DNA from 3 places in the Mycolicibacterium helvum genome. Region 3 is predicted to be linked to each of the others. Evidence: predicted binding sites of a transcription regulator. Region 3 holds the regulator's gene; each other region holds the start of a gene.
The links. The regulator LexA, encoded in region 3, represses DNA repair genes until DNA is damaged. The targets are predictions, from matches to a motif close to CGAACANNTGTTCG.
Positions count from the first base shown of each region.

Region 1: ruvC (crossover junction endodeoxyribonuclease RuvC) is a predicted target of LexA. The motif match lies at 2,037-2,050, and genes of this name have one in related genera.
Region 2: cofD (2-phospho-L-lactate transferase) is a predicted target of LexA. The motif match lies at 2,783-2,796, and genes of this name have one in related genera.

Region 1 covers NZ_AP022596.1:4,952,813-4,957,090, forward strand. Annotated here, with positions in the region: gene G6N38_RS23325 (ABC transporter permease) at 1-760, shown strand, start outside; gene G6N38_RS23330 (YebC/PmpR family DNA-binding transcriptional regulator) at 830-1,582, shown strand; gene G6N38_RS23335 (hypothetical protein) at 1,591-1,905, shown strand; gene ruvC (crossover junction endodeoxyribonuclease RuvC) at 2,070-2,648, shown strand; gene ruvA (Holliday junction branch migration protein RuvA) at 2,645-3,238, shown strand; gene ruvB (Holliday junction branch migration DNA helicase RuvB) at 3,235-4,278, shown strand, end outside.
Region 2 covers NZ_AP022596.1:3,857,776-3,862,053, forward strand. Annotated here, with positions in the region: gene G6N38_RS18150 (NUDIX hydrolase) at 1-198, opposite strand, end outside; gene G6N38_RS18155 (coenzyme F420-0:L-glutamate ligase) at 195-1,568, opposite strand; gene cofD (2-phospho-L-lactate transferase) at 1,565-2,566, opposite strand; gene G6N38_RS18165 (WhiB family transcriptional regulator) at 2,866-3,225, shown strand; gene G6N38_RS18170 (metallopeptidase family protein) at 3,239-3,661, opposite strand; gene G6N38_RS18175 (DUF3499 domain-containing protein) at 3,824-4,252, shown strand.
Region 3 covers NZ_AP022596.1:4,840,553-4,844,830, forward strand. Annotated here, with positions in the region: gene G6N38_RS22755 (LGFP repeat-containing protein) at 1-1,383, shown strand, start outside; gene lexA (transcriptional repressor LexA) at 1,465-2,133, opposite strand; gene G6N38_RS22765 (LysM peptidoglycan-binding domain-containing protein) at 2,365-2,859, shown strand; gene nrdR (transcriptional regulator NrdR) at 3,023-3,487, shown strand; gene G6N38_RS22775 (PhzF family protein) at 3,495-4,181, opposite strand; gene G6N38_RS22780 (alpha/beta fold hydrolase) at 4,220-4,278, opposite strand, start outside.

The sequences.
Region 1 (4,278 bases), 110 kb from region 3:
GGTGTGGCGCCGGGTCTGGCCGCCGGTGATCGCCGTCGCCGTTTCGGTCGGTCTGTGGTGGCTGGCCACCTCGGTGCTGTGCGACCCGACATCGCTGCTACGCCAGACGGCACCGCAGAAGGCGCTGCCCGCAGTCGGTGAACTGCTCAGTCGAGGGGTGCTGCTGTCGGACACCGGATACAGCTTGTACCGGCTGCTGGTGGGTTTGCTCGTCGCCGCGGTTATCGGCGTCCCGGCCGGGCTGCTGATCGGGCTGAACACGACGGTCGAACGTGCCGCCACCCCGTTGGTGCAATTCCTGCGGATGATCTCCCCGCTGTCGTGGACACCGATCGCGTTAGCGGTCTTCGGGATCGGCAACCAGCCGGTGATCTTTCTGATCGCGGCCGCCGCGGTGTGGCCGATCCTGCTGAACACCGTCGCGGGTGTGCGCGCCATCGAACCCGGCTTCCTGCACGTCGCGCGCTCCTTTCACGCCACCCGTACCGAACTGCTGACCGCTGTGGTGTTGCCGGCCATTCGCGGCCACGTTCAGACGGGTCTGCGCCTCGCACTCGGCATCGCCTGGGTCGTCCTGGTTCCCGCGGAAATGCTGGGGGTTCGATCGGGGTTGGGCTACCAGATCCTCAACGCCCGCGATCAACTCGCTTACGACCAGGTGGTCGCTGTCGTTCTGGTGATCGGCCTCGTCGGCTACCTGCTGGACCTCATCGCCCGGCTCGCGCTGGGCGGCCGGCTGGGCCGCAGCCTGGACGGATAGCTCGGCGACGGTCACTGACCAGTAGACTCGTCGGGTTATGGCAGGACGGAAAGTACGGAGAAGAACCCGATGAGCGGCCATTCCAAATGGGCTACCACCAAACACCAGAAGGCCGTCAAGGATGCGCGCCGCGGCAAGGAGTTCGCCCGGCTGATCAAGAACATCGAGGTCGCGGCCCGTACCGGTGGTGGTGATCCGGGCGGTAACCCCACCTTGTACGACGCCATCCAGAAAGCCAAGAAGACCTCGGTCCCCAACGACAATATCGAGCGGGCCCGCAAGCGTGGTGCCGGTGAAGAAGCCGGCGGCGCCGACTGGCAGACGATCATGTACGAGGGCTACGGACCCAATGGTGTCGCGGTCCTCATCGAGTGCCTGACCGATAACCGCAATCGCGCCGCCGGTGAGGTCCGGGTCGCGATGACCCGCAATGGCGGCAACATGGCCGACCCCGGGTCGGTGTCCTACCTGTTCTCCCGCAAGGGCGTGGTGACGCTGCAGAAGAACGGTCTGTCCGAAGACGACGTGCTGCTGGCGGTCCTGGAGGCCGGCGCCGAAGAGGTCAACGATCTCGGTGAGAGCTTCGAGGTCATCTCCGAGCCGACTGATCTGGTCGCGGTGCGCACTGCGCTGCAGGACGCCGGAATCGACTACGACTCCGCCGACGCCGGTTTCCAGGCCTCGGTGACGGTGCCGCTGGACGCCGACGGCGCCCGCAAGATCATGAAGCTCGTCGACGCGCTGGAGGACAGCGACGACGTGCAGGACGTGTACACCAACGCCGACATCTCCGATGAGGTCCTGGCCGAGATCGACGAGTGAGCTAGGGCATGGCGGAGGTGACCGACCCCGACGGTGTCGGCTGGTCGGTGCGTCGCTGGTGGTGGAAGACGATCCCCTGGGAGACCGGGTTCGCCACCATCGACGCGCTGATCTTCTTGGTTGTGCTGCCGTTCATGCTGCTGTGGCCGTTTTGGTTGGCGTCCAAGTGGCTTGGCGCGTCGTGGACCATCAACGTCAGGCGCGACGGAACCAAGGTGGGCAGCGAGCGGGTGCGCGGGTGGAAGCAGTCCGGTCAACGCGTCGAGGAACTCGCCCGCGCAGCGCAGGAAGGCACGCTGACGCAGTTCAACACCGAGGCCTGATCAGTTGCATGCCACCGGTTTGACCGGTGTCACCGTCGAGCACTGTGGCCCATGGTCTGACGATAGCCACTGCTCAGCGATCCGCGTGGCGTGTCATCACCGATCCGGGCAGCCCGGCCCGCTACTGTTATCGAACAGCTGTTCGTAGTGGGAAAGGGCGATCCGTGCGCGTGATGGGAGTCGACCCGGGGTTGACGCGATGCGGTCTCTCGGTGATCGAGAGTCGGGGCGGCCGCCAGGTCACCGCGCTGGATGTCGATGTGGTGCGCACCCCGGCCGACGAGGCGCTCCAGTGGCGCCTGATGACCATCAGCGACACCGTCGACCATTGGATGGACACCCACCTGCCCGACGTGATCGCGATCGAGCGGGTCTTCGCCAACCAGAACGCGAACACCGCGATGGGCACCGCCCAGGCCGCCGGGGTCATCGCGCTGGCCGCCGCCCGCCGCGATATCGACGTGCATTTCCACACCCCCAGCGAGGTGAAGGCCGCTGTCACCGGCAACGGCCGGGCGGACAAGGCACAGGTCACCGCGATGGTCACCCGGATCCTGCAGTTGCAGCAGAAGCCGACGCCCGCGGACGCCGCCGACGCGCTGGCCCTGGCGATCTGCCACTGCTGGCGCGCCCCGATGATCGCCCGCATGGCGCAGGCAGAGGCGATGGCCGCCGAACAGAAACGTGCCTACCAGGCCCGGCTGAAGGCCGCGAAAAAGCCGATGTCACGGAGCGCAAAATGATCGCCTCGGTGCGCGGGGAAGTCCTCGACATCGCCCTCGATCACGTCGTCATCGAGGCCGCCGGCGTCGGCTACAAGGTGATGGTCACCCCTGCCACGCTGGCGACGCTGCGGCGCGGCACCGAGGCCCGGCTGATCACAGCGATGATCGTGCGCGAGGACTCCCAGACGCTTTACGGCTTCGCCGACTCCGATGCGCGCGACCTGTTCTTGACGCTGCTCGGGGTGTCCGGGGTCGGGCCGAAGATCGCGCTGGCGACGCTGGCCGTTTACGACGCGACCGCGCTGCGCCAGGCACTGGCCGACGGTGACGTGACCGCCTTGACGCGGGTACCCGGCATCGGCAAACGTGGTGCCGAACGGATGGTGCTGGAATTGCGGGACAAGATCGGCGCGGTCTCCGGCGGTGCGGGTCTGGCCGCGGCCACCGGTCATGCGGTGCGGGCGCCAGTGGTCGAAGCCCTTGTCGGACTTGGTTTTGCGGCCAAACAGGCCGAGGAGGCATGCGACAAGGTGCTCGCCGGTGACCCGGATGCGACCACCCAGAGTGCGCTGCGCGCGGCGCTGTCACTGCTGGGGAAGACCAAGTGAGCCGGTTCGACGCCGACGACGAGGACGCGGAACTAGAGCGGGACGTCTCGCCGGCGCTGACCGTCGGCGAAGGCGATATCGATGCCAGCCTGCGACCGCGCTCGCTGCGCGAATTCATCGGCCAGCCACGAGTGCGCGAACAGCTGCAGCTGGTCCTGGAGGGCGCCAAGAATCGCGGCGGCACACCGGATCACATCCTGCTGTCCGGTCCACCGGGACTGGGCAAGACGTCGCTGGCGATGATCATCGCCGCTGAACTGGGCACCTCGCTGCGCGTCACCTCCGGACCTGCCCTGGAACGGGCCGGCGATCTGGCTGCGATGCTGTCGAACCTCGTCGAGCACGATGTGCTGTTCATCGACGAGATCCACCGCATCGCCCGGCCCGCCGAGGAGATGCTGTACCTGGCCATGGAGGACTTCCGCGTCGACGTCGTCGTCGGCAAAGGCCCTGGGGCGACGTCGATTCCGCTCGAAGTCGCCCCCTTCACGCTGGTGGGTGCCACCACCCGGTCGGGCGCACTGACCGGGCCGCTGCGCGACCGCTTCGGGTTCACCGCACACATGGACTTCTACGAGCCCGCCGAGTTGGAGCGAGTGCTGGCCCGCTCGGGGGGCATCCTCGGCATTGAAGTGGGAGCCGAGGCCGGTGCCGAGATCGCGCGCCGATCGCGGGGCACGCCGCGTATCGCCAACCGGCTGTTGCGGCGCGTGCGCGACTACGCCGAGGTGCGTGCCGACGGGGTCATCACCCGCGATATCGCCAAGGCGGCGCTGGCTGTTTACGACGTCGACGAACTCGGCCTGGACCGGCTCGACCGCGCAGTGCTCACTGCGTTGACCAAGAGTTTCGGCGGCGGCCCGGTCGGGGTGTCCACCCTGGCCGTCGCGGTGGGGGAGGAAGCCACCACAGTCGAGGAGGTGTGCGAGCCATTCCTGGTCCGCGCGGGCATGATCGCGCGGACTCCCCGCGGCCGGGTGGCGACGCCGCTAGCCTGGACCCACCTCGGCATGGTGCCACCGCCGCGGGCCAGCGGACTC
Region 2 (4,278 bases), 980 kb from region 3:
CAGAATTTCATCGCCGGAGTCCGAGACCACCAGGGCGGAGGCGGTGATATGGCCTGGGACGCAGGCGCGCTCGCACGCGTCGGTGCGTGCCAGCAGGAATGCCAGGACGGCTTGGCGTAGTGCGTCCTGTCCGGCGTCGGGAGCGTCCCACGCCGTCAGCAGCTCGATCGCCGAATCCCGCACAGCCGAGTACGTCACCGCCGTACCAGCAGGTCGCCGACGGGCGCCGGATCGCGGGGCCCGGGTGGGTCCACCGGATAGCCGATCGCGACGGCGCCCAGTGGCTCCCAATCCGTTGGCAGCTCGAGGGTTTCGCGCACGAGTTCGGCGGCGAAGATGGTCGAGCCGATCCAGCAGCTGCCCACGCCGCGGACCGCGAGCGCGACCAGCAGCGCCTGCACCGCCGCGCCGACCGCGACGGTGAACATGGTGTGCTCGGCCTCGGTGCGGGCCGCATCCGGATAGCTGTGCGCGCCTTCGGGCACCAGGAAGGGGATCACGACCTCGGGTGCGTCATAGAGGATCTGTCCGCGCCCGATGCGCCGCTCGACCGCGTCGGCGGGCTTGCCGTCGGCGGTCAGGTCAGCGCGCCAGGCATCTTTCATGGCGTCCAGCAATGCGGTGCGACGGTCGCGATCGGCCAACCAGACGAACCGCACCGGCCGGGTATGGTGCGGGGCCGGCGCGGTGAGCGCCTCGGCGACCGCTTCCTCGATGAGCCCGGCGTCGACGGGTTCGGCCGCGAACTGGCGTACCGACCGGCGCAGCAGTTGGGCTTGGCGGCGGCCGAGGTCGATCGACTCGGCGGTGCCCAGCCAGAACAGATCGTCCTCGCCGCCGCGCAGCAGTCGCGCTGCGGTGGATCCGTCGTCGTCGAGTTCGAGTCCGCGGACCACTGCGACGGGCACCGCGGTCAGCTTGCCTTTGACAAGGTCGGCGGCGGCGGCGATTTCGTCGGCGACGGCCACCTCGGTGACCACCAGCTCGTTGCCGTGTCTGTCGACGGCGCCGGCGTAGCCGTAGAGAACCGGCAGCCCGGACGAGCCGATCGCGGCATCGGTTTGCCCGTTTCGCCAGGCACGACCCATGGTGTCGGTGACCAGCACCGCGACGTTCACACCCAGCCGGTCGTGTAGCGCTGTGCGCAGTGCGGCGGCACTTCCGTCTGGATCGATGGGCAGCAGCGCCAATTCGGTTGCGCCCACGTTGGAGCCGTCGACGCCGGCGGCCGCCTGCACGATGCCGTTGCGGTTCTCGGTGATCAGCGTGCGGCCTTTGCGGGCCAGTACTCGTACCGCCTCGGTGTCGATGAGTGTGCGGCGCAGTGCATCTCGCTCTTCCGGATCTGACGGTGCCGCGACGATGCGACCCTCGCATTTCGACATCGCCTTGCTGGTGACGACGACGATGTCGCCGTCGCGCAACCACGGGGCGGCCTCGGCGAGCGCGGCGGCAAGGTCGTCGCCTGGGCGGAATTCGGGAAGCCCGGTGACGGGCAGGATTTCGACGGGTGCGGCACTGCCATGGTCGCCGCTCGGCGGCGCCGTCGGACTCGAGCCGAGGCTCACCGCGTTACCCCTGCCAATTCCAGCCCGGCGCGCACCATATCGGCGGTGGCCGAGGGGTCGGACATGAGCAGGGGTATCGATTTCACCGTCACCCCGGGGATTTCGGCCTGATCGCCCTGCGAGATCAACCAGTAGTCCAGGATTCCGGTCGCCGACCGTGCTCCGTAGTGCCGGGCAACGGCTTGCGAGGAGGTTTCGACGCCGATCACCGACAGGCATTCGTCGGCCATGCCCCGCAAGGGCTTTCCGCCGATGATGGGGGAGTACCCGATCACCGGCGCGGGCGTGGACCGCAGCGCTGCGCGGACGCCCGGGATGGCCAGGATCGCACCGACGCTCACCACCGGGTTCGACGGCGCCAGCATGACGACGTCGGCGTCGGTGATCGCATCGACGACTCCGGGCCCGGCAGTGGCGTTTTCGGAGCCCACGAACGCGAAGCTGTGCGTGGGCACCTGGGCCCGGTAGCGCACCCACCACTCCTGGAAGTGAATGGCCTTGCGGTCGCCGGAGTCTGGATCATCGATAACGACGTGGGTTTCGCACCGGTCGTCGCTGGCAGGCAGCAGCGTGGCGCCGGGGTTCCAGCGGTCGCAGAGTGCCGCAGTCACCTGGGAAAGCGGATATCCGGCTCGCAGCATTTGGCTTCTCACCAAATGTGTGGCCAAATCTCGGTCGCCCAAACCGAACCAGTCCGGTTGCACGCCGTAGGCCGCCAATTCCTCTTTCGCATTCCACGTCTCGTTGCGATGTCCCCAGCCGCGCTCGGTATCGATACCTCCACCTAAGGTGTACATGCAGGTGTCGAGGTCCGGGCAGATTCGCACGCCGTGCATCCATGCGTCGTCGCCGATGTTGACCACAGCCGTCAGTGCGTGATCAAGATCGCCTGTGGCTCCGGATATCTGGCCGGCGAACTGACCAAGCCCGAGCAATCGCTGCACACCCAGCAGGAAGCGGGCACCCCCTACGCCGCCGACCAGAACGGTGATCTTCACACCGACCGACACTAGGCGGTCAGCCCTTTCGGCGGCGCACGCGGTCACAATCGGGTCACTCCCAAGACACGCCGGTGCATCGACTCGCCGAATTGTCCGAGGAAAGTGGTATTAATTTCGGTTCCATCGCTTGACCGGGCAGGCGCGGACGTGTCTAATCACATCAGTGTCATTTCCCGGTCGGACCTGCCGGTTTTGGTGTCCCAGACCGTGATTCGACCAGGTGTTCGAATTGAGTGGGCACACTTCAATAGTGGGCGACATGCAAAGATCTACGAAACCAGGTGAAGGAGGCGGAAATGTCCTATGAGCACGTAATCGGCGCGATGGGGTTGCCGCAGTCCATTACCGGCTCGCAGACGATGGGGGTAATGGCACGCGCTCACCTGAGTTTGGTGCCGGACCCGATCATCGACGCGACGCCGGATACGGCCGAAGATGAAGACCAGTGGCAGGAACGCGCCCTGTGCGCGCAGACCGATCCCGAAGCGTTCTTTCCGGAAAAGGGTGGTTCCACCCGCGAAGCCAAGCGCATCTGCCTGGGTTGTGAGGTCAAGGACGCGTGCCTCGACTACGCCCTGGCCCATGATGAGCGCTTCGGCATCTGGGGCGGGCTCTCCGAGCGGGAGCGTCGTCGCCTCAAGCGCGGCATCATCTGACGCGCTTGCGCGCCTAATCCTCTTCCATACTCGGGTCGATGACTGACGGCTCGACCCCGAGGTAGGTGGCCACCTGTGCCACCAATATTTCGTGCAGAAGATCCGTCAGGTCGATCGAGTCCTTGGCCCGCCGCTCGATCGGCTTGCGAAACACCACAATTCGGGCCCGCGTGGAGTTACCGCGAACATCGACCCCGGCCGGGATCAGCCGGGCCAGTGCGATAGGCCCATCGGCAACCACTTCAGCCGGCCATTGCACACTGTCGGGATCCTTCGGTGCCATGCGCGGGATCTCGTCAACGGCGACGTCCAACCCGGTGAGCCGTTGCTGCCAGCGCCGCTCGATCGGCTCGTAAGCTTCCAGCACCGCCATGTCGAATCGCTCCGCTCGGCTGCGCCAGCCCGGCACCGTCGGCGGGAGCAGTGGCCCCCGCATCTCACGTCCCCGGCGGGATCCCGGGCCGCCGCCGGACCGGCCACCTCGCCGGGAGCTGCGGGAATCGGGCACGACAGTGATCGTAACGGTTGTGAATCGGCGGCCTTGCGGCTGCGCGTGTCCGCGAGTCACCGGTGAATGAACCGCGATAACCTCACGGGCGTGAATGTTCCCCGTCGCTGCTGCCGGCCTGGGTGCCCCCATTATGCGGTGGCGACGCTGACGTTCGTCTATTCCGATTCCACCGCCGTCGTCGGCCCGTTGGCGACCACTCGCGAGCCGCATTCGTGGGACCTGTGCGTCGGTCATGCCAACCGGATCACCGCGCCCATCGGGTGGGATCTGGTTCGCCATGCCGGCCCGCTGCCCGAGTACCCCGACGAGGACGACCTGGTGGCCCTTGCCGACGCTGTCCGGGAGGGCCGTGACGGAATGTCGGCCCGGCCGCCGGTCGCCGGTTTCTCCGATCCCGGGGGTGCGGTACACGCACCGGCGACCAGTGCTCCGATGATGCCGTCGGCCGCGCATCGGCCGGCCGCCGCGGGTCGTCGGCGTGGGCACCTGCGCGTACTGCCGGACCCGACCGACTGACACGATAGCGGCCCGTACCGGGGCGC
Region 3 (4,278 bases):
GATGGTGCTGTGCAGGACTATGCCGGTGGCAAGATCTTCTACTCACCGGCGACCGGCGCACACGCCGTGACGGGCGCGATCCTCACGAAGTACGAGGCGCAGGGCGGACCGACCGGTGATCTCGGCCTGCCGACCGGAACCGAGGCCGACGGGGGTGCCCCGAACAGTCGGGTCAGCGCATTCAGCGCCGCTGACAAGCCGGTGATCTTCTGGACACCCGACAATGGCGCCATCGTGGTGCGTGGCGCGATCAACGCCGCGTGGTCGAAGCTGGGCGGGGCCGGCGGAAAGCTCGGCGTGCCGACCGGCGAGCAAAGTGCCAACGGCGACACCGTGACCCAGAAGTTCAGCGGTGGCGAGATCTCCTGGAACAAGGCGGCCAATAGGTTCACCACCCAACCACCGGAGCTGGCCGGCGAGCTGGCTGGGGTGCAGGTACCCAACGCAACCGGGCCGCAGGCGGGCCCGGCAGCACCGACTTCCGGCAAGGGCTTCACCTGGCACTGGTGGTGGCTGTTGATCGCCATTCCGGCGCTGCTGCTGGTGGCGGTGATCGCGCTGGGCTTGCTCTGGCTGCAGCGCCGTCGCAGCGCCGACATCGAGGTCGACGACGACTTCCATGACTCGGAATACGACGACGATGACGATCACTGGCCCGGCGATGACGCCGGTCCCGCAGGTGTGTCTCCTACCAGCCGCTTTGCGACATATCCCGATGGTGGCCGCGTGCAGGTCGCTCAGGCACCTGGGTTCGCCTGGGCGCAGCCGGGCGGCGAGGACAAGTCGCAACCCGGGCCCGAGGACGTGTTCGACGGTGACCAGGACTCCATCGACACCACGCCGACTCGCATTCCCCCCGAGCTGGTGGATCCCGACGAGACGGATGAAGCCGAGGTGCCCGTCGAGCACGAGTATGCCGAGGTCGAAGAGATCGAAGAGATCGAAGAGATCGAAGACGACGACCAGGCCACCGACTCAGGGCGCCATGCCGTGGTGAATCTTGGCGAGTCGCAGTCCATGTGGCGGCTCGATATGGGTGAGCTCGGTAAGCCGCGGGGGCGGCGCCGCGCTGCTGAGCCCGCGGAGTATGCCGGGGCCGAGATCGTCGAGCCGGAGGACGCCGCCGACGAGGCTCAACCGATCACCGAGCCGGCCGAGGTCCTGCAGTCCGACGTGCCGGCTGGGGCTGCCTCGTCGCGCCCGGCAATCCACCTTCCTCTGTCGGATCCGTATCAGGCACCCGAGGGTTACGTGATCAAGGCCAACACCCATTCGGGGCTCTACTACACCCCGGAGTCGGCCCTCTACGACCACACCGTGCCCGAAGTATGGTTCGCCAGTGAGGAACTCGCTCAGGCGAACGGCTTCATCAAGGCGGAATAGGGGCCTTGCCCCCTGGGTCCGGCTCAGCAGGGGCCTCGCCCCTGGATCGGGCCCAGGGGATTTGGCCCCTGGGTATCGGGGCTAGATCTTGCGGATCACGGTGACGACCTTGCCCAGGATGGCGGCGTCGTTACCGGGAATCGGGTCGAATGCCGGGTTGTGCGGCATCAGCCAGACCTGGCCACTGGTGCGTTTGAACGTCTTCACGGTCGCTTCGCCGTCGATCATCGCCGCGACGATATCGCCGTTGTCGGCCACGTTCTGCTGGCGGATCACCACCCAGTCGCCGTCGCAGATCGCGGCATCAACCATGGACTCGCCGACGACCTTGAGCAGGAACAGCGAGCCCTCGCCGACCAGTTCACGCGGCAGTGGGAAGACGTCCTCGACGGCCTGCTCGGCCAGGATCGGGCCGCCGGCCGCGATCCGGCCCAGCACCGGTACGAACGTCGGTTCGGGCAGGGCGTCCGAGCCGGTGACCTCGGTGCGCACCGGTGTCGCATCGTCGGAGCCACGCACATCCACGGCGCGCGGCCGGTTGGCGTCACGGCGCAGGTAGCCCTTGCGCTCGAGGGTGCGCAGCTGGTGTGCCACTGATGACGTCGATGTGAGGCCGACGGCGTCACCAATCTCGCGGATGCTCGGGGGATAGCCGCGGGTGGTGACCGAGGCGCGGATCACTTCGAGGATGGTTCGCTGCCGCTCGGTCAGTCCGGAGGCGGCACCTGCTGTCTCACTGCGGTCGCTCATGGGCCCGAATCTAGTCGTGCGAGCATTGATAATCAAACACTTGTTCGACCGTGGCGTGTCGCGCTGGAAGATCGCGCTGGTGACCAGCCGAATCGCGACATATCAAAACTTGTCGGTGGCCGGATTTAATCTTCAGACACGCTCGCTCACATGTTCGTATTTCGAACGCATGATCGAGTACAGTTCGAACACAAGAGCGAACAGTGGGCGTCTTGGAGGAAGGAAGCAGACGTGACAGTCATCGATGATCGGCAGGCTTTCCCATCGGCACCGGTACGACCGATGCGCCCCCGGGCAGCGGTCAGGCCCGTCGCACCCGTTCGCGGCCGTCCCGCCGGCCCCCGCGCCCGCCGGCCGTACCCGGCGCGCCCGGCCACCGCGCCGATGCACTACCCCGGTACCGGGGTCAGCTTCTCGCGCGCGCCGCACACACGCCGGCCGGTGAGCACCGCCGTCACCATCGCGCTGGCCGCGGTGGCCGCGCTCATCACCCTCTGGCTAGGGCTGGTGGGTCATCTCAGTGGCACTCCGATGGCCGCCACCGACCAGTTGCCGGATCAGCTCGCCGTGGTCCAGGTCCAGGCGGGGGAAACACTGCAGCAGCTCGCGGGCCGGGTGGCCCCAGATGCGCCAGCCGGGCAGGTCATGCAGCGCATCCGCGACCTCAACAAGCTCGATTCGGCCTCGTTGGATGCCGGGCAGACCCTGATCGCGCCCATCGGCTGACCCGCGGGGCGTCATGGCTGGCCAAAACGTGTGCCGGACAAGCGGCCTCGATGGCGGGGGTCTCGCTCGTCCGAGTTTCCGGGACGTGGCCGCTCGACGGACGGCGCAGGTAGGCTCTGGGTGGCTCGAACCATCGAGCTGCATCGGAGGCGAAGGAGCGGTCATGCATTGTCCGTTCTGTCGCCATCCCGACTCCCGGGTGGTCGACTCCCGAGAGGCTGACGAGGGCCAGGCCATCCGGCGGCGCCGGTCCTGCCCGGAATGCGGTCGACGGTTCACCACTGTGGAGACCGCCGTGCTGGCGGTCGTCAAACGCAGTGGAGTCACCGAGCCGTTCAGCCGGGAGAAAGTGATCAGCGGGGTGCGCCGGGCGTGCCAGGGTCGCGACGTCGATGACGATGCGCTCAATCTGCTGGCCCAGCAGGTCGAGGACACTGTGCGGGCGGCCGGTTCCCCCGAGATCCCCAGCCACGAGGTGGGCCTGGCCATACTCGGCCCACTGCGCGAACTTGACGAGGTCGCCTACCTGCGCTTTGCATCGGTCTATCGCTCGTTCAGCTCCGCTGAGGACTTCGAGCGCGAGATCGAGGCGCTGCGCGCCCACCGCGCGGTCGGTACCTCCGGCTGAGCCGTCGTCAGCCCAGCTGCCGCACGCCGTCGCTGACCACGCGACCAGCGACCAGCACCCATCCTTCGGCATTCCACGTTGTATAGATCTGCGATCCCTTGCCCTGGGTGATCGTCAGGTCTCGGCTCAGATAGTCGGTAATCCGCGCCGCCGCGGAGCCGGTCGCCTCGTCCTCGACGACGCCGAGGTCGTGGGCGAACATCCGCGAGCGAATGTGCCCGCCGTCGCGATCGAGCCAGGTCCACACATAGTGCTCGACATCGTCGGGGTAGTCGCCCGGCTCGGTGGCCAGCAGGTCGTCCACCGAATCAAGCTCGTGAACGGCGAACTCCGGTGACCATTCCGCCCGCGCCCGCACCGTGGTGAAGGCGTCGTCGTAGCTGATCTGCACGATCCCGGCCGGGACCTGCAGGGTGCGGATGGGGGTGCCGCGTTCGGCCAGCCACCAGGCCGCGCCCACGGTGGGGTGTCCGGCGAACGGCAGCTCGGTGGCCGGGGTGAAGATACGAGCGTGCGCGGTGGTCGACCCCTCGTCCGGCAGGTCGATGAATATCGTTTCGCTGTAACCCAATTCGGTGGCGATGCGCTGCCGCTCGGCGGCGGGCACGGTCGATGCGTCGACCACCCCGAGCGGATTGCCGAAATTGCCGCACTCGTCAGTGAATACCCGCAACACGGTAACGTCGACAGTCATATTTCGACTCTACGATGCCCGTTAGGGGGTAGAGCGCGTCAGGTAGCGCTGCGCTCGTCGGTGCCCATCGCGTCGAGCACCGCCACCCGGGTGTCGA